One region of the Sporosarcina sp. Y1011 genome, then DNA from elsewhere that is predicted to be linked to it. Evidence: riboswitches for the same ligand, from Rfam matches in the RefSeq annotation. Region 1 holds a riboswitch; each other region holds the start of a gene.
What was found. A riboswitch is a leader RNA that binds a small molecule or an ion and turns the genes downstream of it on or off. The one in region 1 is predicted to bind S-adenosylmethionine.

Region 1 (8,241 bases):
TAGCAAATAGAGAGGATGCAACTGGTGTAACAAAAGTCCAGGTGGATAGTTGGAGGACGACATTCAAAGGGATTGTGCCGGACGATTTTTTGAATAACCTCTCATATGATAAACGGGAGCCGATTTGGAAGCGAGCGATTATCGAGAATAATTTATACATAGCAGAGGATGAAAATGGTCATGTGATTGGATTTTCTGCAGGTGGAAAAGAACGTACGGGTACCTACAAAACGTATTTAGGTGAATTATATACGATTTTCATTTTGAAAGAGCACCAAGGAAAAGGGCTTGGTAGATCACTGGTTAAATTGGTAGTAGATGATTTAAAGAGAAATAATTTGAATTCAATGCTCATATGGGTCATAAAAGAAAATCCAGCATGCCAATTTTATGAGGCACTAGGCGGAAAAGAAATTGATACCAAAGAAATTGAAATGGGGGGTAAAAAGTTGATTGAAATCGCATATGGATGGACCGACATAACTGATTTTAAAAGTAGCTAATATATGTAAAATTAGTGGGGAATAACTTTTTAAAGCGAGAGAGAAATATACTTAGCTAAACCATTGCCAGGTCTTCTTACAACAATGAAAGGAGTGAGTAAGATATTAATTCGAAAAGCAAAGGTAGAAGATGCAAAAGGAATTGCAAAAGTACATGTGGATATTTGGAGAACGACATACAAAGGAATTGTACCGGACACTTTTTTAAAAAGCCTTTCCTACGAGAAGCGTGAGCTGATTTGGAAAAAGGAGATAACAGAGAATCACGTATACATAGCAGAAAATGAAAATGGTCAAGTCATAGGATTTTCTACAGGTGGAAAAGAACGTACCGGGAAATATGAAGCATATACAGGGGAATTATATGCAATTTATCTCTTGATAGAATACCAAGGACAAGGGATTGGGCGATTACTTTTTCAGGCGGTTGTGGAAGATTTGAAATATAATAATTTTAATTCAATGCTCATATGGGCGATAGAAGAGAACCCGGCTTGCCTATTCTATGAAGCGTTAGGTGGAAAGAAAATCGTTCACGGAGAAATTGAAATTGATGATAAGAAGTTGTGTGAAGTCGCATATGGATGGGATGGAATGTAAAAATAAGGAATTCGAGAAGATTATCTAGATTATTGCCCGAGAAATAATTAAGCAATTTTGTGTAGATAAGGTATGCACGGGAATAGAAGTAAAGAACCTGTCGGAAATTAAACATCCATTTTCTAGGTTATTATAATCATTATAATATTTGGTAAGAAATCCAATGCAGATGTTTTTGAAGTTCTCGAAAAATGGATGCATCTCCGTTAGAAGTTAGGTTTCGTTTCTCTGTTTAGTACTACTTCAATTATCTTTTCCAAGCAATTAGCATACTATCTAAAGAAGCATAATGATGCTCAGGAAAGGTGGAGGCAAATGTATTATCCGTATGCACAACAAATGAGTCGACGGCAACATCGCGTTATGACTGTTACAGGGATTGGGAGTCTTTCAGTTGCCCCGGATACAGCTCAAATTCAATTGGAAGTAATTACAGAAGCTAAACAACTTAGCCATGCACAGCAAGAAAATGCTTATTTGATGAATCAAGTCATTGAATCATTATTAAAATTAGGAATTGCAAGGAAAAATATACAAACAGTTTCGTATAATATACTTCCTGAATATGACTATATTGAAGGTGAACAAATATTTAGAGGATACGAAGTGACAAATGCAATCACTGTAAAAATTTCAGATATTGATCAAGTTGGAAATGTGATAGACGTGGCTGTTCAAAACGGGGCTAACAGGGTTTCAAACATTCAGTTCACTGTTGAAGATGAACAACTTCATTATCAAGAAGCATTGAGCCTAGCATTGAAAAATGCTCTCGTTAAAGCGCAAACCATTGCTGCGACAATGCAGCTGCAACTTGACCCTCAGCCAATTAAAATTGTAGAAGAATTAAAAGCAGAACCCATCTTATATCGTTCTTTTTCAGCGAAGGAAATGGCAGTGGCAACTCCGATTGAACAAGGACAAATCACGATTAACGCTACTGTAAGAGTTGAATTTCAATATTAAAACGGAATCCCAGTAATGACGAAAACTTAAGAGAGTAGGAGAGAAATGGACGCTGAAAAAACTGCTGTATACCAATCACCAGTTGGAAGGATATTTGAAAAATTTAGACGGCAGCGGGACGTATCGTTGGTTTTCGGTGAACCGGTTGAATTTAAAAACAAAAAAGTTCTTCCTGTAGCAAAGCTCAATTATATCGTTGGCGGGGGAGGGGGTTATTCGGAAGAAACTGGAAATTCTTCGGTAGGCCAAGGAGAAGGAGGTGGGGGGCGTATTGCCATCCGACCTCTAGGGGTCTATGAAATAGATTCGGAAAAAGTTAGGTTTAGACCTATCATTGACCCTAAATTCACTTTAATACTCTTTTCTGTTTTCACATTGGGTCTAATTCGGTTATTGAAAAATGCTCGTTAAATATGTATTTGTTTAAGGGAGAATCATTATATGCTGTATCGCAGAAAAACGTACAAGATAGAACCGCCGATGTACGAAACGTTTACACAGTTTTTCCACACCTATTTGCTACCGAATCAGCTGACGCATGGGGCGCAGCTGGTTGGACGGTGGGTTAATGAAGAACTGACGGAGATTATGGCATTATGGTCATACGATAGCAGAGCACATTATGAAACGGTGGATGCCGCCATCCGAGCTTCTAAAATGCATTCACAAGCGCAAAGACATCGAAAAACATTCGGTTCGTTATATACCTCATCAAATGAAGAGTTTTTCACTTCAACAGGGGATTATGGGCAATCTAAACAGATTGTTGCTGTTAGTGGTTACATTGTAAATGAGGAAGGACAGGTATTGCTTGTACGGAACAATCACCGAAATGATACATATGAAATGCCGGGTGGACGAGTCGAGCCAGGTGAAACGTTAAAAGAAGCGGTTAAACGGGAAGTGCTAGAAGAAACAGGCAACTACGCTGAAATCGGTGACATGGTCGGCGTTTATCAAAATATCACGGCGGGCATCATCTGTATAGTTTTCCGTGGGAGAGTCATTTCTGGTGTGACGGCTGCGCAGCCTCCTGAAACGATTGACGTACAATTTGTTGACTTTGATAAAGAACAAGTAGAAGACTGGATAAAACGCCCGCAATTCGTTTCTAGAGTGAAGGATGCCTTGAATAAAGTGACGATTGCCTATGAGGGTTATGAAGTGAGGCCATATCGATTGGTCGAGCGTTCATGAATAATCACTCTTGGGTTGGAAGTGAAAAGGACTTTATCGATGAACGGGATGTTCGGTGGGTTAATCGTATGGCAGTTGGTCGTTTTGGAGGTAATTCTTCAGCGGGACAAACCAAGAATGAGGATGGCTTTGTTATTTGGCAAAATGAGGATTGGGAATTCGCGGCTATTTTGGATGCACATAAAAGTGCCGAAAGTGCGAAACTTGTCATTGATACACTTGAACAGTTTAAAAGTGATTTTGTAGAGATTATAAACATAAAGGGTTTTCTGGATTTTAAATATTTGGAAGTGAAGCTCCTTGAAATTTTTCAATCCGAGAAGTTTTTGGACAAATGCAGGTGTGTCACAGGAGAAACGGCTTGTCTTATCGTAGTGAGGAAAGCTAATTATGTATGGTGGTTTTCCGTTGGAGATTGCCTAGTATACGTATTGCATCCGGATCTGATTGCGCTGAACCAATTTCAACTCAACCAAAGGCAATTCTTCGAGTGGATTGGTCAGGTGAATACGTTTGAGCAAGCAGTACCATGCTACACTTCAGGAACAAGAGAATTGAGAAAAGGGAACAACCTTATTTTTTTGACGACTGACGGTTTGGTGGAATGCCCAGGCGAACCTTTTTCGAATCCATTAAATCTTGTTGCTGAGCTGAATGAAAAAACTTGATGAAGGTATTTCACAGTTGTTAAAGGAAATTGAAAGACAAAATGTACGAGACAGTACAACAATTGTTGCATGGAATGTGGAAGTAGAAAAGGAAGGCAGCATCCCGAGCGATTATAGGGGATGAAGGCAGATTTAAAGCAAGCGCAGAAAGCAGACTGAGTATAAATAAACTCCCGCGTCAGCATGACGCTGGCGCGAGGGTTCATCGTTTTACTTACAGTTTTTTGTTTAGGTTACTCATTTTCTTTTCTTTTCATTTGGATTCATGCGTTCACGCTTTGGTTTCAGGGAACTCAGTTCAGCAAACTCTCGAGCAATTTCTTCACTCATGTCACCAGGTTTTATTTTTTGGTTTTTCGGTGTCTGCGGTAACGAACGCGCATTGTTCCCGCCAGTTTTGTTGTCATCTCTCCCCATTGTAACAGCTCCTTTCATTTCAATAAGTACTTTGTTAAGGTGGCTTTATAAGAGGGATTTATCCGATGAAAATTTTTGCAATAGAAAAAGACCTTTTACAATAGTAAGTTAAGTAGTATAATGGAAGTTAATTAAATATTCTTATCAAGAGAAGCAGAGGGAATTGGCCCTGTGAAGCTTCAGCAACCTCTGACCTAGTCAGGAAGGTGCTACCTCCAACAAGATCAATTCTTGAGAGATAAGAGCTTAGAGCCTAAAAAGAACCCTCTTTTCTTATCCTACAGAAAAAAGGGTTTTTTATATTTTAAAAAGGTAGGAAGTTATAAGGTTTTCAAGATGAATTGCATCGAGTTGCAGGAGCCTACCGCTATTTAAAAAATCATACATATAAAATCGAAAAGGGGAGACGACAAATGCCAATCAATATACCGAAACAATTACCGGCAGTAGAACTATTGAAGAAGGAAAAAATATTCGTGATGGATGAAGAACGTGCAACATCTCAAGATATACGTCCTATGACTATTGCAATTCTAAATTTAATGCCTGAGAAAGAAAGAACTGAGTTACAGCTTCTACGATTGCTGGGAAATACACCGTTGCAAGTAAATGTTACATTTTTGAATACAGCAACACATGATTCGAAAAATGTTAGTAAAACACATCTAGATGCATACTATGCGACATTTGAACAAGTGAAACATCGCCGTTTCGATGGCTTGATCATTACCGGTGCACCCATTGAGCATTTGGAATTTGAAGATGTTAACTACTGGAAAGAATTAACGGCAATTATGGAATGGTCAAAATTAAATGTAACATCAGTTTTACATATTTGTTGGGGTGCTCAAGCAGCTCTTTATCATCATTATGGAATCGGGAAATTTGAATTGCCGAAAAAATGCTCAGGCGTTTTTACACATCGTTTATCCGATCCTACCATCAATCTTTCACGAGGCTTTAATGATGAATTCAGAGCGCCGCATTCACGCTATACGTCTGTCTCAATAGAAGAAATTGAAAATGACCCTCGTTTACTTCTACTCGCCAAGTCTGAAGATGCAGGAGCTTTTATAGTCCTTTCCAAAGACAACAAACATATTATGGTTACAGGTCATTTGGAATATGACGCGGATACACTTGCGGAGGAATATGCACGTGACCTTAAAAGAGGGGTAGACATTGAGATACCACAAAACTATTTTCCGAATGATGATCCCACTAAAGAACCTTTGAACACATGGCGCTCACATACTCATTTGCTTTTCTCAAATTGGCTTAATTATTATGTCTATCAAGAAACGCCTTATGTGTGGGAATAACTGTTTAATGACCTTTTTATCGTATAGTGCATAAGATAATACGACAAAGGGGGAAAAAGTGTGGGGTTGTTTATCAATGAAAAAGGGCATCCGAATGTCTTTAAAAATAATGAGGACATTAAAAACCAAAATCAAGAACACTTCAAATTAGACCCTTTAGCGGAATGGATGAAAGAACAGAAGGAAGCGACCGAAACAACCAACCGCCGGTTTAATATGATGGAGAACTTACTGAAACGACAAAGTAAAGCACAATCAAATCGAATGATATCAATTCATGATCAACTATCGGAATTAAAAGAAAATGATATCCGCCGGGAAAATTTTGAGAAGGGGGCACAAAATTCGTTTTCGAAATTAGAAGATAAGAATCAAGTGCTTCTTGAGAGGTTTTGGAACCTGAGAAATTTGAATCAGGATTGTAATGTGCAAGTAAAGGGGATAAGTCAATCAAATCAAGAAATTATAAAGCGCATTGAAATAATTACATCTGCAAACGAGGAAGTACTCTTTAAAATAAATGAGCAGATGAATCAGCAACAGCAATTATCTCACCAATTTTCGCAGCATAAGAACGTTCAAAAGGATGTAATCATAAGGTTGGACAACCAAGAGGGATTGTTGGAGAAGGTAGTTAGACAACTGGATAATCTCCGCTCTGCCCTTTACGAGCGAACATCCTTTTTAACAAGAAAAATAGAAGGCAGCTATAATACGACAACTTCGCGCGTTCCTAAAGTACTGAGCGGACAGGAACAAAATTCGACACGTTTCATGTTAAATCACAAGCAGGAAGAAAAAGAGGAAAATACTGAATGAACAGGTGACGCTCACTTGATTTGAATTCAAGCATGGTAATTGATATAGAGAGAGCTGTCCAACAGTCATTTCACATGGCTATTGGATGTGCTCTCTTTTTAATAATTAAACTTCAAGATACTTACATGTATAGGCGATAGGTAATAATGGAACACTTCCTCTATAGTGGAGGTGTGGTTTTGGATAAATTTTTAGAAGTGGATTTTTGGAAATGATTATTAGGACAACGTCTGCATTTCTAGTCCTTCTTATACTTGCCCGGTTTTTAGGGAAAAAGCAAATTTCTCAGCTAACTTTTTTCCATTATGTTACCGGTATTACAATTGGGTCAATTGCAGCGGATATAGCAGGAGAATCCAGAACGCCATTTTTATATGGGGTAATCTCAATGATTTGGTGGGCATTTTTGACAATGCTAATGAGTTATATTGCATTTAAATCTAAGAAATCACGAATAATACTAGATGATCAGCCGACTATTGTCATATATGAAGGAAAACTCGTTGAAGAGTCAATGAAGAAATTACGTCTGCATTTAAATGATTTAACGATGATGTTGCGTGAACAAAATATTTTTACATATACAAACGTCCATTATGCGCTTCTTGAAGCAAATGGACAGTTAAGTGTCTTAAAGAAAGTGGAATTACGGGGGCTACAAAAAAAGACGTAAATGCTAACGCTCCTGCTCCCAAATATATTCCGACTGAACTAATTGCAGAAGGGAAAATTGCTACAAGGAATTTAAGAGAGCTGAATCTGACGGAAGAGTGCTTGTACGAACAATAAAAAAAGCAGGGTGTTGGTAAAGTTGAACACGTTTTCTTTGCAGAAGTACAAACGGACGGCAGTCTCCAAATTGAAATGAAGAAAAATGTGGAAAGTTGAAAAAAACGTCGAAAAAAGGGAGATATCCCTTTTTTACGACGTTTTTATACTGGTTCTATTTAATGGACAGCGAGAGAAAGGGCAGAAGCCCCTGATTCTATTGCCGCTTTACTCACAGCTTCTGTGACCGCTTTTACAACGCGTTCATCAAAAGGATCAGGAACAATATAGTCTTCATGCAAATCGGAATCGTCAATGACAGAAGCAATGGCAAAAGTAGCTGCAAGCTTCATGCTTTCGTTGATTTCAGTTGCACGCACATCTAGAGCGCCTCGGAAAATACCTGGAAATGCAAGCACATTATTCACTTGATTTGCAAAATCGGATCTACCTGTTGCCATAATACGTACCCCTAATTCCTTCGCTAAAGCAGGTGCAATTTCAGGGTCGGGATTAGCTAAAGCAAAGATAATTGGATCTGTGTTCATGCAGTCGATATCATCTTTTGATAAAATATTAGCAGCAGAAACGCCAATAAAGACATCAGCACCTGTCATAGCGGTTTGTAAAGACCCCTGTAGACCGTCTGGGTTTGTAATTTGTGCAATTTCGTCTTTAGTCGGATTCATGCCTTCAGGACGGCCGGTGTAAATAATGCCTTTTGAATCACAGATGACAATTTGTTCAAAACCAATGTTCAGCAGGTGTTTTACAATTGCAATCCCGGCGGCACCAGCTCCATTTACAGCTATTCTAAGAGTTGCCATATTTTTTTTGACGACTTTCATAGCATTAATTAATCCTGCGGCGACGACGATAGCAGTACCATGCTGATCATCGTGGAATACCGGGATATTGCATTCCTCGCGTAATCTCTTTTCAATTTCAAAACAGCGCGGGGCTGAAATGTCCTCCAAATTA
Region 2 (8,241 bases), on a different contig from region 1:
ACGGAAGATTTACTGAATGCAACTTATCAGAGCATTGAGAAACACCAGTGGATGCTCAATGCGTTCCTTGGGGAAGATAACAAATAATCAATTTTCATTAAAAAAGTCAGCTATTTGCCGATAGTAAGCTTGTGAGGAGAATGGTGTAAATGAATATGAGTTCCATCATGGCTAGTCAATTGAATAGTTTGCAATCGACTGTCCGGTTGAGTGTTCTAAACAACACACTTTCAATGAATACGGCAGCTGCAACAGAAATGCTGAAAAGTTTAGCTGATCAGACTGCTGCAACGCATCCTCATAAAGGTGCTTCGGTCGACGTTCAAACTTGATTTGCGAAAAAGCATGTATTCCCGTAAAGGGAATGCATGCTTTTGTTCATTTTAAGCCATGCTAAAAAGAAAAAAGGATGGGTTGGCATGGAAAAATACAATATGTACGTTTCGGTTGTACATCAGCAAATATATCATCACCCGGATGATTCACCGTGGGAGTATGAAGTTAAAATCACAGAAGAACATATTCCCGTTTTCAATCGTTTATTTTCACAGATAGATGAACTTGAAATTCGGAACTTTATTAGGTCGCATCTACCGTTTTTACCGTATTATTATGGCCGGAATAATGAAAAGGTCGATCAACGTACGATGAGGATTTATGCACTTATCCATGAGTTCACCGATGAGCCATCGAAGCGATTCATCGAAGAACTTCCTTATTTTCGTTGATACTCATCCTGTCCTTCGTTAAAATGAACGAAAGGACGGGATTTTAATGCTGACATTTAATGATGTAAACGGTGGCCGTGTCGAGCTGTCATTTGGAAAGAATCGATTTAGTATGCCTGCTCGGCATGTTCTTGTTGTATTGAAATATAAAGAAAAGTGGCTTCTAACTCGTCATTTGGAGCGTGGTGTCGAGTTTCCAGGTGGCAAAGCAGAAGAAGGGGAATCAATCGAAGAAGCGGCCATTCGTGAAACGATTGAAGAAACCGGCGTTAGAATTACGGATGTGCAAAACTTTGCGGAATATGTCGTTCGAAGCAATATCACATTCTGTAAAGCCGTATTCACGGGAAGCGTTGTAGAAATTGATGAAAATCCAACACTTTACGAAACGAATGGCGCTACATGGATGACAAGTGAGGAACTGGACGCGTGTGATGAGTTAAGTTTTCATATGAAAGGTACGGGAATGGAAGCTTTAAGAAAGTGGGTGGAAGCACGTGAGTTATGATGGCACTATTATTCATCGGAAAGCCTATCCTTCGCCAAACCCAAACGTTTATCTTGAAGAAATCACTTATTTTTCGGATGGGTTGAGAGTGAAAGGGCTTATGGCGCAACCGCTTACGCATGGAACCTATGAAGGTATCCTTTATTTAAGAGGCGGCATGCAACATATAGGAATGGTTCGTCCAGCTCGAATTGCCCAGTTTGCTGCGCAAGGGTTCGTTGTATTCGCTCCTTACTACCGTGGGAACCGTGGAGGGGAAGGTCGGGATGAATTCGCAGGTGCCGATCGTCAGGATGCGTTGAATGCCGTAGACGTGCTGAAACAAAATCCTATGACAAACGTCGAGAGGATTCACTTATTCGCGTTTTCACGAGGTGGCATTATGGCTCTGTGGACCGCTATTTTTCGTGAGGATATTACTTCGGTTGTTACGTGGTCGGGTGTTTCCGATGTCATTTTTACATACAAAGAACGGAAAGACATGCGGCGGATGATGAAGCGAGTTATCGGTGGAACGCCGAACAGCGTGCCTGATGAATACAGAAAAAGGACAGCGCTGTTTCGCGTAGATGAAATTACTGCACCTGTTCTTATCATTCATGGCATGATTGATGAGAACGTCTCATTTCAACAGGCTGTGTTATTGGAGAACGCATTGTGTGAACATAATAAAGTATACGAGACATGGTACTTCCCAGAATACACGCATTTCATTCCACCGGGCATGAATGCACAGCTTGTTAGAGATTTGACGAGTTGGATGAAGAGACAGTGAGTAGATCATTATAGATACTGATTATAATGATAAAAAAACAGGGTAGCACAATAAATGTGCTACCCTGTTTAGATTTGATTGTCTTTACTCCATTCCTAGTGGATGGAGCCGCTCTAGTCTATCGGATATAGACTAAGAGCATTCTTCTTATGCGATTGGTCCGCCTTTATACGTAATCTCTTCTGAAACCGAACCGAATTTCTTAAAGTTTTCACGGAACATAGATGCTAGTTCTTTTGCTTTAAAATCGTAAGCATTTCCATCAGACCATGCATTGCGTGGGTTTAACACTTCTGTTGGAACGCCTTCAATCGCTGTAGGCATTGCAAGACCGAAAATGCTGTTTATTTCTGTTTCAACATTGTTTAGTTGACCAGCGAGTGCTGCACGAACCATTGCGCGTGTATACTTAAGATCCATACGCTTACCAACACCATATACGCCACCAGTCCAACCTGTATTCACTAGGAATACTTGCGCGTCATGTTCATCAATCTTTTTCCCAAGCATTTCAGCATATACTGTCGCTGGAAGCGGAAGGAAAGGTGATCCGAAGCATGTCGAGAATGTTGCTTCAGGTGATGTGATACCACGTTCAGTTCCAGCAAGTTTCGAAGTGAAACCACTTAGGAAGTGGTACATTGCTTGCTCTTTCGTTAATTTAGAAATAGGAGGCAGTACGCCGAAAGCGTCTGCAGTCAAGAAAATAATTGTTTTCGGATGACCTGCAACTGAAGGGTCAACGATGTTATCGATTGCTTGAATTGGATATGCTGCACGTGTATTTTCAGTCAAAGATCCATCATCGTAATTAGGAATGTTTGTTACTGGGTCGATAACAACGTTTTCAAGAACTGACCCGAAACGAATTGCACCGAAAATTTCAGGTTCTTTTTCTTGAGATAAATTGATACATTTCGCGTAGCAACCACCTTCGATGTTAAAGACACCAGTGTCAGACCAACCGTGTTCATCGTCGCCGATTAATTTGCGGTTCGCGTCAGCTGAAAGTGTTGTTTTGCCTGTTCCTGAAAGACCGAAGAACAAAGCAACATCGCCATCTTCGCCGACGTTAGCAGAACAGTGCATCGGCATGATGCCATTTTCAGGTAGGAAGTAGTTCATGACAGAGAAGATTGCTTTTTTCATTTCACCAGCATATTCAGTACCACCAATGAGAACGATACGTTTTTCCATTGACACAATAATGAACGTCTCGGAATTCGTGCCGTCAACTGCAGGATCCGCTTTAAAAGAAGGGGCTGAAATGATAGTAAATTGCGCTTCGTGTTCCAAGAGCTCTACTTCAGTCGGGCGAATAAATAATTGATGGACGAATAGGTTATGCCAAGCAAATTCATTCACGACTTGAATGGATAGACGTGAAGCTGGATCTGCACCAGCGAATCCTTTGAAGACGAACAGTTCGTCTTTAACTTTTAAGTGAGTAAGCATTTTATTATATAATAAGTCAAATACATCAGATGAAATCGGACGGTTTACGCTGCCCCAATCGATTTTGTCTTTGGAGGACGCTTCCTCGACAATATATTTATCTTTAGGGGAACGACCTGTATACTTCCCTGTTCGAGCCGTGACTGCTCCATCGGAAGTCAGTTGAGCTTCTCCACGTGATATCGCTTTTTCAACAAGTTGTGGTACTGAAAGTTGAATTTTTATATTTTCACCGGAAAGAAGGTTATTTAGATCGTCGCTAATCTTTGCTGTAATCATAATTATGTACCGTCCTTTACTCATAGTCCCATATAATTGGGTGTCATGTCATCACATTTCTTAAATAGTATAACACATTAAGAATAATAATCTATATTAATCAAAATCTCAAGCAATTAGATGTAAAATCGGCAAAGAAATTTGACAGGGAACAAGTTTTTTCGTAGCATATATAGTTGAACGGATACTCTTATCCCGAGCTGGTGGAGGGGTCAGGCCCAATGAAACCCGGCAACCTGCAATGACTTAATTGTCTGCGCAAAGGTGCCAAACCTGTAGCAAGGCACAGTCCTTGTATGATAAGAGTGAAAGGTGCTTTTAAAATCATGCCTTTCCTCATGTATTAGTACGTGAGCGAAGGGCTTTTTAATTTGTTTAGCCCTTTATCCTCGTGTATAGAGCTCGCAGTGGCTTGTAGTCTTTCCTGAATCCGGGAGGACTCTACATGGGACATATGAGTACCGTATCAATCTCGTAGGATATAAGGAGGAAAAGACATGACTAACCGCCGACTGTTTACTTCAGAATCGGTAACTGAAGGACATCCAGACAAAATGTGCGACCAAATTTCAGATGCTATCCTTGATGCTATTTTGGAGGAAGATCCAAATGCACGCGTAGCATGTGAAACGACAATCACTACAGGACTGGTACTCGTAGCAGGTGAAATCACGACGACTACATATGTCGATATTCCAAAAGTTGTGCGCGAAACTGTTAAAGGAATTGGTTACGTTCGAGCGAAATACGGATTTGATTGGGAAACGTCTGCAGTTCTCACTGCGATCGATGAACAATCAGCCGATATTGCTGCGGGTGTTGACCAAGCACTTGAAGCGCGTGAAGGATTAATGACAGATGACGAACTTGAAGATATTGGAGCAGGCGACCAAGGTTTGATGTTTGGTTATGCTTGTAATGAGACACCAGAACTGATGCCATTACCAATCAGCTTAGCCCATAAACTATCCTTTAAACTTGCACAAGTACGTAAAGATGAAACACTTTCGTACCTAAGACCGGATGGGAAAACGCAAGTGACTGTAGAATATGATGAAAATAATATACCGGTTAGAATTGATACGATTGTTATTTCAGCACAACATCATCCTGAAGTGACACTTGAGCAGATTCAAAGTGATATTAAGGAATTCGTTATTAATCCAGTTGTACCAACTAATTTAATTGATGGAGAAACAAAGTACTACATCAATCCGACTGGCCGATTTGTAATAGGTGGACCTCAAGGAGATGCGGGTCTGACTGGCCGTAAAATCATTGTTGATACGTATGGCGGTTATGCACGTCATGGCGGTGGGGCATTTTCGGGGAAAGATCCTACAAAAGTGGACCGCTCAGCTTCATACGCGGCTCGTTATGTTGCAAAAAACATCGTTGCAGCAGAACTTGCAGACCGCTGTGAAGTCCAGTTGGCTTATGCAATCGGTGTAGCTCAACCTGTATCGATTTCCATTGATACATTCGGAACAGGTACCGTTGAGGAGAGTAAACTCGTGGAACTGACACGTGAACTCTTTGACCTTCGTCCAGCAGGTATCATTAAAATGCTTAATCTCCGTCGTCCTATCTACAAGCAGACGGCAGCGTATGGTCACTTCGGCCGCACGGATGTTGATCTGCCATGGGAACAAACGGATAAAGCTGCAACATTGAAAGAATTAACAGGGAAATAATTATTGAAAATGCCGGAAGCAAGGACTCATCCTTAGCTTCCGGCATTTTTTATCGTGTGTTATTATCCTTCAATAAAAAAAGCCGCCAATCAATGGCGGCAATACATCACTTTTGTAGACTCTTATAATATTGCCCTTTTTCCGCGTATTCACGAACAATTCTTTCCATATCTGCACGGTCGTCTTCATTCAGTTCTCGAACAACTTTTGCCGGTGAACCGAGTGCTAACATATTCGGTGGAATCTTCTTACCGGGCGGTACTAGACTGCCCGCTCCAATAAATGCCCCCTCGCCGATTTCAGCCCCATCTAGAATGATGGAGCCCATGCCAATCAGCGCTCCTTTTCTTACTGTGCAGCTATGTAGAGTAACTTGGTGTCCAATCGACACTTCGTCCTCAAGGATTAGTGGAGAGTGTGGGCTTTGATGTAGGCAGCACAAGTCTTGCACGTTCACTTTACGTCCAATAATTGTAGCTGAGACATCACCGCGAATCACAGTATTGAACCAGATTGACGATTCGGCACCAATTGTTACATCTCCAGAAATTGTTGTATAATCTGCAATGAATACGGATGGATCGATTACGGGTGTTTTATCTTTGTAGGGATAAATCATTCAACTCTCCTCATTTCTTTATGTAGTGTATAATTATCGTAACAAAGATTAGGATTTTATAGAAGGTTAAGAGTTAAACAATAGAAAGAAAATAATGTAATAGGTAAGGGGAAGATGACCGTGTGGAAATGGGAAGCGGAAGGACAGCCTAAAGCTGTCGTGGCGATCGTTCATAATGTGTACGAACATCATAGTAGAAATGCTTGGCTAATTCAGAAGCTTCGTAATAGTGGTTTCCATGTCGTGGCAGGTGATTTACCTGGACACGGAGTAGAAAGTCAAGGGAAAATCCACAACGAACAGGTTGATACATACACTAAATATGTGGAAAAGTTAATAGAGGTCGGTCTCGGTGATAATCTACCTTTTTTTATTATAGGACATGGAATGGGTGCGACGTTCGTCATGCGTCTTTTGCAAAGAAAGAAAATTGAGTGTGCAGGAGTTGTATTCAGCTCGCCTTGGTTGGCGCTGCGTCACCAACCGCCGAAATTTTCGAACGTACTGACTAAACTTTCATCTTCTACTAAGCTGGATCATGAAATCGATGTTGAAATGTTGACTCGTAACAGTGAGTTATATGAAGAAATACGGTCAGATGAGAATTATGGCACTGAAAGCACGGTATCTTGGTACAAAGAGTTACAGGCATTCATGAAATTGGTGGTACAGCACGAAGGAAACATGCATGATACTCCAGTTTTAATGCACATTGCAGAGGAAGATAAAATTACGGATACCTCCACTGTGAAGAAGTGGCTCATTAGGCAAAATCTATCTGAATTACAGTACAAGCAATGGAAGCATTTGTACCATGATATTTATCAGGAACCAGAACGAGAAGAAGTTTACTTATATACGGAGTCATTTATGAATAATGTACTGAGATCTGTTGGATACGTCGTGTGAGAACAGCAGTAAATTTTTCTAGCAAAGGGGTGTTTAATATTACGACTTTTGGATTTGTGAGGCATGGAGTCACTACGTGGAATAAAGAAGGACGTGCTCAAGGGAGTACTGATATCCCGCTTGACGAAGAAGGAATTGAAATGGCTAACCGAGTGGCAAAAAGGCTTTCGAGCGAACAATGGGATTTCATTTACACAAGTCCCTTAATGCGGGCAGCAAAAACAGCAGAAATCATTGCTGAAAGTAGTATTGGAATTCCTCTGATAGCTGACAACCGTCTGCGTGAATCAGGGGGTGGCTTAATTGAAGGAATGACGGAAACAGAGCGCGTTGCAAAATGGGGTCATTCGTGGAGAAAGCTTGAACTAGGGTTCGAACCGCAAGAGGAAATTGTCTCACGCGGTTTGGAATTTGTTAAGGAAATGAACGCGGCATATCCTGGAAAAAGAATCCTAGTTGTTAGTCACGGTGGATTTCTCGGCCGTTTGATCAACGAACTAGTTCCCCATAAAGACTTGAGAGATAATCTTGAAAATACTTCACTTACAATCATTGAGCTTCGAGAAGAAAGAAACATGTGCGAATTATTTAATTGTACGAAGCATTTACAAATGGTTGATTAACAAAGCGCCAGCTAATGGCGTTATTTTTTTTGAGGAAAAATACTATCTGAACCGTTGAGGCGATGCAATTCTGGAATAGATCAAATAATAAAATAATGCTTCAGTCTTAGAGTCTTTTAGACTATACTTGAACTAAAAGGAATAATGAAAAGGGGAAATAGGATGAAATCAATTCGCACAAAAATTGTAGCTGGCGTTTTTTTACTATTTTTTGTTTCGGTTTTATTCATTTATGGCGTTGTCAGTACGCAGATGGAGAAAAATGCTACCGCAAATGTATTGAATAACAGTCAAGTCACTATTAAAGAAATGAATTATTCAATACATAACTTTCTGATGCAATATGAATATGCTTTAGGAATGGTGTCAGAAAACAGTAACGTTATTGATTATATCGATACACAAACTGGAAAAGAAAATGTAACGGCTACGCTAGACAAAGGGATAGATGTTGCTTTCCTAACTTATCGAAATAATTTATCTGAAACTGAAGCAATCTTTTTTGGATTTGAAAATAAACATACAAAACTTTCTGGGGACACTCCTCCGCCGGAAGGATATGACCCGACTTCACGAGGATGGTATCAATTGGCAAAGAAAAGTCCTAACGAAGTCATTTGGACAGATCCTTATATTGACGCATTTACGGGC
Region 3 (8,241 bases), on a different contig from region 1:
TACATAATCCCCTTGAAACTATCACTGAATCCTTTTGCTGTTTTGATATCAAAAGTCGAAATTGCAAGTAACACACCCGACACATTCTCCACACGTTCTTGTATGCTTCTCAAATAATCGGAAATCCGTTGCCCCTCTTCCCCTGTCATTGCATCGGCAATCACGATGAGGGTCGGAAGTTGCTTGGTCAATGTTTGCAGCCGTTCTTGAATGACAGGAATTTGGTTAACGATTCCCTTGAAAGCCTCATACCGATTCATTACCGCCTTAAACGGATTGGAGAATGTAAATTTCGCAATGTTTTTCAGGCTCAAAGCCCTTTCACTTTCAGGATCTCCAGTCAGTAAGACATTCATATTTTTAAGGAAGTCATTATCGATGCCTGTTGCAAAGTGAAAAAGCCCGTCCATCCCCGCCTCTTCGTAGTAAGGGGATGCTGTCGCTAAAAACTTTTGCAGGGATTGCAACTCTTTGTCTGGTATTCTTGTTATTACATTATCTAGGCCTGTTAAGTCAGGGTTCGTATTGACTACTTGTTCATTCCCGAAACGTATAAAACCTCTAGTAAGATGTAAAGGATAGAGCGCATCTTCTTCGGACGTAATATGCTCGATGTGTATGCCTTTTGATTTGTAGTAGTTTAATGTGAATGTACGGAGTTGATTAGGGTCGAGTTTGTAAAGTTCATCGACATCTTGGAATGGTTGTCTAAACTCTCTTCGGATATCCCTAAAAAATTTAGGATCATTTGCGGCAAGCTGATAGACGGTTGGTGCCGCATCATTTAATGCATAGACTCCGTCAAAATCTGCCCCCAATAAATGCAGCATTTGAATGTGGTTGCCGCCTAGTGAATGACCAATGCCATTTTTTTTCAGTTCAGGAATACTTAGATCATTTTCGGTTTCAATAACCTTATTTATTTCTTCACTTGCCCATTTCTCGAAATCCTTCGCATCTTGCAATTGATCATTTACTTTCCCAGTGAAAATCCCTAATCCATTGTATATCCAGTCGAGCGGTTGCCCATCTCCCTCTCCACCACTCTCTACTTGCTCAGAGCCACGAGGTATCGTATAACTTTGATTAATGCCCTTCTCTGGATCAAAGAAATGAATGACCGTCCCATCGAAACCGCTATCTCTTCCCTCACTTTTGAAGTCATCGGATTTATATAAAGTAATCCCATTTGGCGGTTCCAGACCTGTTTCTTCTATATAAACGCGACGTATTTCCTCTATCGAAATTGAAGTGAATTCGCCATCCTCTACAGTTCCATATTCTAATTTCGCAATGCGCGCTTTAAGAATAGCGGAGTCGAGTACGTCTAGTTGTTCGTCATTTGATTTACGCATCTTGTCCTCCCTTCTAGCAAGACTTCGATAGTGCACTCATCATCTGCTTTAATCCTCAAATTTTACTGATTTGACTAATTTCCAAAAATAATCTTCAATACTTTTTGTATCTGCATTACAATTTGTTGTCCAATCACTGCAATGGTGATCAAACATTAGCCCTAATGCTTTATCACTGTTTTTATGTTTGATGAAGCCTATATGTGAATAGACGGGAATTTTTTCTTCCCCTTCTTGTCCAGTCTCATGAACACTTTTGCCATAATAATAGATATTGTTTTCATCGTCGCTTTTACTATATTCACCCTCATACTGAGCGTAGTCAGACAAGTGTTGTAAACCTACCTTCTCAGAGTCAGGTCGATCTTCAAATTGGCCAAATAAGCCATAGGATAGATTTTCTTCGTTATCTAGCCACGCATATGAAAATCGTTCCCAGTGCTTTTCTCGTTTTTCATAAAGCCCTTCGGATAGTTTAGCATCCACAGGTATCCACATCGTATATGCCTCTGTCCATGGCTTAAAAGCATAATGCCCTTCTGCAACTTCGTCTGTTGAAACGAGGAATGAGCGTGTGTATTCGTCTTGTACGGCAATTGTATCCGGAAGTTCCTTTGTTGTTTCTTCATTAGCGCCTGATTTCTCCATACCTGTGCATCCCCCTATCAAAATCGCAAATACTATCAAGATTGGAATTAGTAATCGTTTCAACTCATAGTCTCCTTTCAATTGTACCCTTCGTTTGTAAGTTGGTTTGTATTTTTTTGTAAATTATTTGTATGTGTTTTTCATGTAGGCATTTAATCTCGGTGGAATACGGCTTCGCAAAATAAATCTGACAACTCCGGAGTACGCTGCATAGATTGTCCAGGCAATTTAAATAAGTCATTATCACTAGCCGACAAATTTAAGTATTGCGTGATTTTCTCTGACTCTTTTATTAATAAGCTAGTTTCATTCTAATAATAAATAACACTCGGCTAACCTACTGTCAAATAACACCAATATCTAACGAATTAGGCCTAGATAATTTAGCCCACTTAAACATGTAGTCTCTATTTTATAAAGTGATAAAAAGTTGTTTAAACTCTAGTAAACTGGTACTTTTTTGATAAAATACCGATATACCCACTCTAGACTTGTTACTTTGGATACATTTTAAGTTTTTGAATATTTAATATATACCTCGATATAAAGATGCTTGAAATGAAGGGATTTATTTGGTACTGGAATTAGGTGGGGTTTTTGTTTTTGGAATAGTGGAGTGGTTACTTGATTTGGTGTGGTGTGTTTGGGCGGTGGTGTGGGTGGTTCGGGCAGTTGTACTCGTTATATGGGCGGTCAGATGCGGGGTTCGGGCGGTTAGCGGCCATATTCGAGCGGTCCACTTCGAGCTTCGAGCGGTTGCATGCGATATATGAGCGGTCTGCCACGGGGTTCGGGCGGTTGCATACCATATTCGGGCGGTCGGCCACGAGCTTCGGGCGGTTGCATGCGATATATGAGCGGTCTGCCACGAATTTCGAGCGGTCGCACGCAATATTCGGGCGGTCGTATGAGCGATTCCCACACTCCCACAGCGTCATCCCCCCATTCCCCAACAAAAAAAGGCAGAGCGCCAAGCAAATGTCTGACACTCTACCCAATCCTTATTATTTTCCCCAGTGCTCCGCGATGAATTCAGTGCGGCCAGAACGGGCACGGTTGTCTGTGTAATGTTCTTTTTCCTTTATGTAATAATCTTGATGGTACTCTTCTGCCCGGTAGAAGGTTTCTGCGGGACGGATTGCTGTGACGATGGGTTTAGAGAAAATGCCGCTTGCCGCTAGGTTGGCTTTTGATTTCTCAGCAATTTCCTGTTGCTCTTCTGTGTAGTGGAAAATGGCGGTTGTGTAAGATGAGCCACGGTCGTGGAATTGACCTTCTGCGTCTGTTGGATCGATTTGTTGCCAGAATACTTCGAGCAACTTTTCATATGAGAATAAGGCAGGGTCAAAAGTGATTTCAACGACTTCTATGTGGCCGGAATCGCCTTTTTTCACGTCTTCATACGTTGGATTATCGAGATGTCCGCCCATATAACCTGACACGATGTCTTGGACGCCTGGCCATTCTTTAAATGGTTTCACCATGCACCAGAAGCATCCGCCTGCAAATGCAGCTTTCTCAAACTTTTTTTCAGTCATTGTCAACATCTCCCTTCATTATATAGCGAGTGTACAAAACTCCTCTTTTAGTAAACCGGTACCCATCCTTCTTGTGTTACGAAGATGCGTGCAGCTACTACTTTGCGATCGGCAGCGAGTGTGAAGTAGTGGCGGATGTTTTCCGGAACGGAGATTAAATCGCCTGGGTTAAGATGCACTTCAAAGAAACGGTCGTCTTTTCCTTGGATGATGAATACGCCGTGTCCGCTGACAATGTAACGTACTTCATCGTCTGTATGATGGTGTTCTTGTTCGAAGTTTTTCAGAAGCTCGTCCAAATTAGGTGTCGCATCTGATAGTGAGATAATGTCTGCTGTTTTATAACCGCGACGTTCTGAAATGTCGTCGATTTCTGTTTTAAAAGCCTTTAGAATTTCTGCTTTTTCTTCATCCGTTAAATTGAATTTTTCACGAAGGTTTTCGGGTAGCTTTGCGATATCCCAGTGCTCATAAACGACTTCTTGTTGCTCCAGAAATGCTGCAACCTCTGTTTGTGTTTCAATAACTTCGTTTGTTCCTTGAATTGTAATTGTCGCCATTTTTATCTCTCCTCTGACATTTTTTTATACTTGCACATTCAAGCGGGCTTCAATGATCCGAATACAGTCATGAAAGTTAGTAAACGGGGAGTAAGGAATATTCAATTCCACGCATTTTTCGATTAAGAAATCCCTAGCAATAACGATATCGGCAAGCTTTGCCGCTTCTAGGTCTGTAATCGAGTCACCGATGACAATGCTCGTTTGCTGTTCGGTCGTGTTGTCGCGAATAATTGTCGGCTTACAGCAACCACAGCCTTGATTTACACAGTTCTCATCACATTCATGCGGGTAAAGGATTTTGATGTGTTCTCCTGAAAAATCGCTTTCGTTGCAATAGACTTTATCGAACGGCCCGAATGGTTCAAGCAATGGGTGAATGAAAAAGTCGATGCCGCCGCTTACGATATAGAGCGGGATGTTTTTCTCGCGGGTGAACTGAACAAATTCACCAAAACCTTCTCTGATTTCCGCGTCCTCCAAAACGAACGACACGATTTGTTCTTTTTGGGAAGTGGGCAATAAAGCAAAGAGTTCTTTGACCCCTTTTTGAATGGACACCTTTTGCGCCATAATATCGTCCTTTATCGCTTCCCATCCCGGTGGAGCAAACTTGTCCATAATATTGATAATATTATCTTTCATCGTAATTGTACCATCGAAATCACAAAAAATTACTGGATTGAACTCTGCACTCATCTATATATCCTCCTTGCTATCTATCAATCAATTACGCCTCGGCGTAATTGCGTCCAGATTTTGAATCGAGCTTGCTCGATTGACTCCTTTCAAAATCTGTGACATCCGCCGGAGGCTTTATCTTTTTTCAGCGGGCGTTTGGACACCTACTGAACAGGATAACAAAACCGCATTCATCTACCACATATGGAGGTGAGAGTCTTCTGCTGAATAAAGATAAAACCCCTTCTATTAGAAGAAGAGGTCATTGATACATCTTCTTATCTACAACAACACAAAGCAAGAAGTAACGCCGTGTCCCTCTACCTAGATAAGAAATCTAGTATTTATTTCAATTAATTGTGATTATTTCATCTACCCATAACTTTGTCAATCAATGCCTACCCGACATTGGTTTTACGAGGTAACCAGCGAAGCTTTTTCCTGTGCCTTTCGCTCTTCCTCTTCCGGTATACGAATGAATTTCACGATGATCGCACTCACTACATAGAGTGCACTGAAAATCCACACGACCCCTTCCGCTCCAACTAACCCGATAAATGCTAAAGCGATTGCTGGTGCTACGAATGTAGACAGACCCGCGGCAAAGTTCAACACGGACATTGCTGCGCCTTTATCCTCACCTGCAACGGATGGTACCAGGGCACCGATTGGAACGTAGCCCGCTACCAAGCCGCCCCAGATGAACCCAACAATGCTCGTCATGAGAATACTACCATTTGTAATCACTGGTACATAGAACAGAAGTGGCGTGAATATCGCACAGCCGATTCCACCAAACCAAATGATTGTGTTTTTCCAACCGAATTTATCGCCAATGAAGCCGAAGACTAAATTGAAAATGATGTTTCCTAAGAAAAACGTTCCCCATAATTGCAGCCAAGCAGTAGTTTCAATGCCATGTTGCGCCATATGCATCGGTAAGAATACCGGGAATCCATAGACACTTAAACTATTGATAACGCGGACAACTCCACCTGCAGCAACCCGTTTGTTTGTTTTCAAAATGGTGATACCTTTCAATAATTCCGTGACTGCTTCTTTTTTGTTCGCGAGTTTTTTCTTTTGGAACTTGTCTTTATTGAGTACTAAAGCAAAGAAAGCACCGAGACATACCCAGAAAATAGATGTCCACATTGTATTGATGTAACCAAGGTGCTGGATAGCGAAACTTGAATAGTATGCGCCCAGCACCATCATTCCCGCACAAAACGCAAACCAGAACCAACCAACGGCAGAACTCAATTTGTTTTGTGGAGTTTTATAAATGACCCATGTCAAGAAAGAATAGGCAAATAACGGATAACCGAAACCTTTAATGAAATAAGTGAGAAGCATAATCGGATAATTCATCGTTGAAAAACCGAACGTGATAAACCCTGCGGTACCGATAATATAGACGGCTAACCCGATTGCCATTGTACGTTTTGGACCAAATACCTCTACACAGACGCCTGAAAACCAAGAAGACAGCGCGATTGAGATTCCGTAGACTGTGAAAATAGCAGCTGACTGTTGAATGGTCAACCCGCTTTCAACTAAAAACGGACTTAGCCAGCCGGCTTCAATTCCGTCCCCCATCATGAACAGCATGACTCCGAAAAAGCCCCATCCTAAATTTTTCGTAATTCCAATTCTTTCTAACATACTGTTCTCTCCATTTCTATTTATAGATGTTGGACAAATTGATTGAAAAATAAAAAAACCCTTTCTGTAAAGACAGAAAGAGTTGGTGGCATACATCGCTAGCGCAATATAAATATGCTTTACCCTTTCTATCTCTCAAGCTACGCTTGCTGGATTTGGCACAATTATGTTGCCGAAGTTTCATAGGGCCAGTCCCTCAACTTCTCTCGATAGAAAAAAAACTATGAAATTGGTCGAACAGTGTCGGAAGTTAAACTAATGAGTTAACTGTATAGAATAATTAATCTTAAGTCAACCACTTATCGAAACTTTCTAAAAAAATAGTTTGATATGTGTTATACTGTCTAGCATAAATCGTTTGTTTGAAAGGATTTTTGCTATGAAATCGTATATTGATATAAAAAATGGTGTTGTCCCTTCGGTTTGTGCACTGGATTGTCCAGACCAATGTGGATTGCTTATTCATAAAGAAGACGGGGAAATCGTTAAAATTGAAGGTGATCCCGATCATCCCATCACAAAAGGCAGTATTTGCAACAAAGTTCGACATATGACTGAACGCCTTTATGACCCAAAAAGGATTACTTCCCCTTTAAAACGCGTCGGGGAAAAAGGCGATGGACAATTCGTTCCAATCAGTTGGCAAGAAGCCATTACAACCATCACAGATCAATGGAAAAAACTGATTTCTGAAGAAGGTCCGGAATCGATTCTTCCTTACAGTTTCTATGCCAATATGGGGAAACTCAGTTCCAAAGGGATGGATCGCCGTTTCTTCAATCGCCTTGGTTCGAGTCAACTGGACCGGACAATTTGTTCAGTCGCTGGCGAGGTTGGCTACAATTACACGATGGGCGGACGTTTTGGAACGGATCCGGAAGAGATGACGGAAACGAAGTTATTTGTTTTCTGGGGCATCAATGCCGTCAGTACCAATATGCACCAAATCATGATCGCGCAAAAAGCGAGAAAAAACGGTGCTAAAATCGTCGTCATTGACGTCCATAAAAACCAGACCGGACGCATGGCTGATTGGTTCATCCCCATTCTTCCCGGAACTGATGGAGCGCTTGCACTCGGAATCATGCATGTTCTTTATAAAGAAAAGCTGGTCAATCAATCGTTTTTGGAACAATATACAATCGGCTATAAAGAGCTCGAGGAACATGTATTGCACTACGACCCGCAAACGGTTTCCGCCATTACGGGCGTGCCAGAGGAAGACATCTATGAACTCGCACGCATGTACGGGACCGTCTCCCCTTCCATGATTCGCATTGGCAATGGGCTGCAACATCATGATAACGGTGGAATGATGGTCCGGACGATTTCCTGTTTGCCTGCTTTGACAGGCCAATGGGCATTGAAAGGCGGAGGGGCGCTCAAATCGAATTCCGATTATTTGACGCATAATACTGCCGCACTCGAACGTCCCGAACTTCAGGTAGTGCCAACGCGCAGATTCAATATGAATTTATTGGGACAAGCATTAATGGAGGAACAACAGCCGATTCGCTCATTGTATGTCTACAATAGCAACCCCGCCGTTGTCGCACCGGAAGCCAATAAAGTACGGAATGGCTTAGCCCGTGAAGATTTATTCACAATTGTTCATGATCTGTTTTTGACAGACACTGCCATGTACGCGGACATTGTTCTGCCAGCGACATCCGCTTTCGAAAACACGGACATCTATACATCCTTCTGGCATCACTACATTCATTTGCAGGAACCCGTCATCGAAACTTACGGGGACAGTAAATCCAACCCGGACGTTTTCAGATTACTGGCGCA

Region 2: another riboswitch for S-adenosylmethionine. It lies ahead of metK (methionine adenosyltransferase); the one in region 1 lies ahead of metA (homoserine O-acetyltransferase MetA).
Region 3: another riboswitch for S-adenosylmethionine. It lies ahead of AC25Y5_RS11615 (MFS transporter); the one in region 1 lies ahead of metA (homoserine O-acetyltransferase MetA).

The regions. Positions count from the first base shown of each region.
Region 1 covers NZ_JBYHFP010000001.1:126,934-135,174, forward strand. The annotation lists gene AC25Y5_RS00640 (N-acetyltransferase family protein) at 1-503, shown strand, start outside; gene AC25Y5_RS00645 (N-acetyltransferase family protein) at 597-1,103, shown strand; gene AC25Y5_RS00650 (SIMPL domain-containing protein) at 1,419-2,069, shown strand; gene AC25Y5_RS00655 (spore germination protein GerW family protein) at 2,115-2,480, shown strand; gene AC25Y5_RS00660 (NUDIX domain-containing protein) at 2,511-3,266, shown strand; gene AC25Y5_RS00665 (PP2C family serine/threonine-protein phosphatase) at 3,263-3,934, shown strand; gene AC25Y5_RS00670 (hypothetical protein) at 4,172-4,351, opposite strand; SAM riboswitch class I at 4,490-4,596, shown strand; gene metA (homoserine O-acetyltransferase MetA) at 4,765-5,673, shown strand; gene AC25Y5_RS00680 (hypothetical protein) at 5,734-6,492, shown strand; gene AC25Y5_RS00685 (DUF421 domain-containing protein) at 6,704-7,165, shown strand; gene AC25Y5_RS00690 (NAD(P)-dependent malic enzyme) at 7,440-8,241, opposite strand, start outside.
Region 2 covers NZ_JBYHFP010000028.1:10,826-19,066, forward strand. The annotation lists gene AC25Y5_RS18185 (Dps family protein) at 1-87, shown strand, start outside; gene AC25Y5_RS18190 (putative motility protein) at 150-332, shown strand; gene AC25Y5_RS18195 (transposase) at 420-728, shown strand; gene AC25Y5_RS18200 (NUDIX domain-containing protein) at 775-1,236, shown strand; gene AC25Y5_RS18205 (alpha/beta hydrolase family protein) at 1,226-2,011, shown strand; gene pckA (phosphoenolpyruvate carboxykinase (ATP)) at 2,159-3,745, opposite strand; SAM riboswitch class I at 3,933-4,051, shown strand; gene metK (methionine adenosyltransferase) at 4,243-5,439, shown strand; gene AC25Y5_RS18220 (gamma carbonic anhydrase) at 5,546-6,058, opposite strand; gene AC25Y5_RS18225 (alpha/beta hydrolase) at 6,173-6,967, shown strand; gene AC25Y5_RS18230 (histidine phosphatase family protein) at 6,964-7,590, shown strand; gene AC25Y5_RS18235 (methyl-accepting chemotaxis protein) at 7,753-8,241, shown strand, end outside.
Region 3 covers NZ_JBYHFP010000009.1:758-8,998, reverse strand. The annotation lists gene AC25Y5_RS11640 (DUF6792 domain-containing protein) at 1-1,355, opposite strand, end outside; gene AC25Y5_RS11635 (hypothetical protein) at 1,404-2,066, opposite strand; gene msrA (peptide-methionine (S)-S-oxide reductase MsrA) at 3,008-3,541, opposite strand; gene AC25Y5_RS11625 (1,2-dihydroxy-3-keto-5-methylthiopentene dioxygenase) at 3,589-4,101, opposite strand; gene AC25Y5_RS11620 (2-hydroxy-3-keto-5-methylthiopentenyl-1-phosphate phosphatase) at 4,126-4,800, opposite strand; gene AC25Y5_RS11615 (MFS transporter) at 5,197-6,447, opposite strand; SAM riboswitch class I at 6,573-6,663, opposite strand; gene AC25Y5_RS11610 (molybdopterin oxidoreductase family protein) at 6,827-8,241, shown strand, end outside.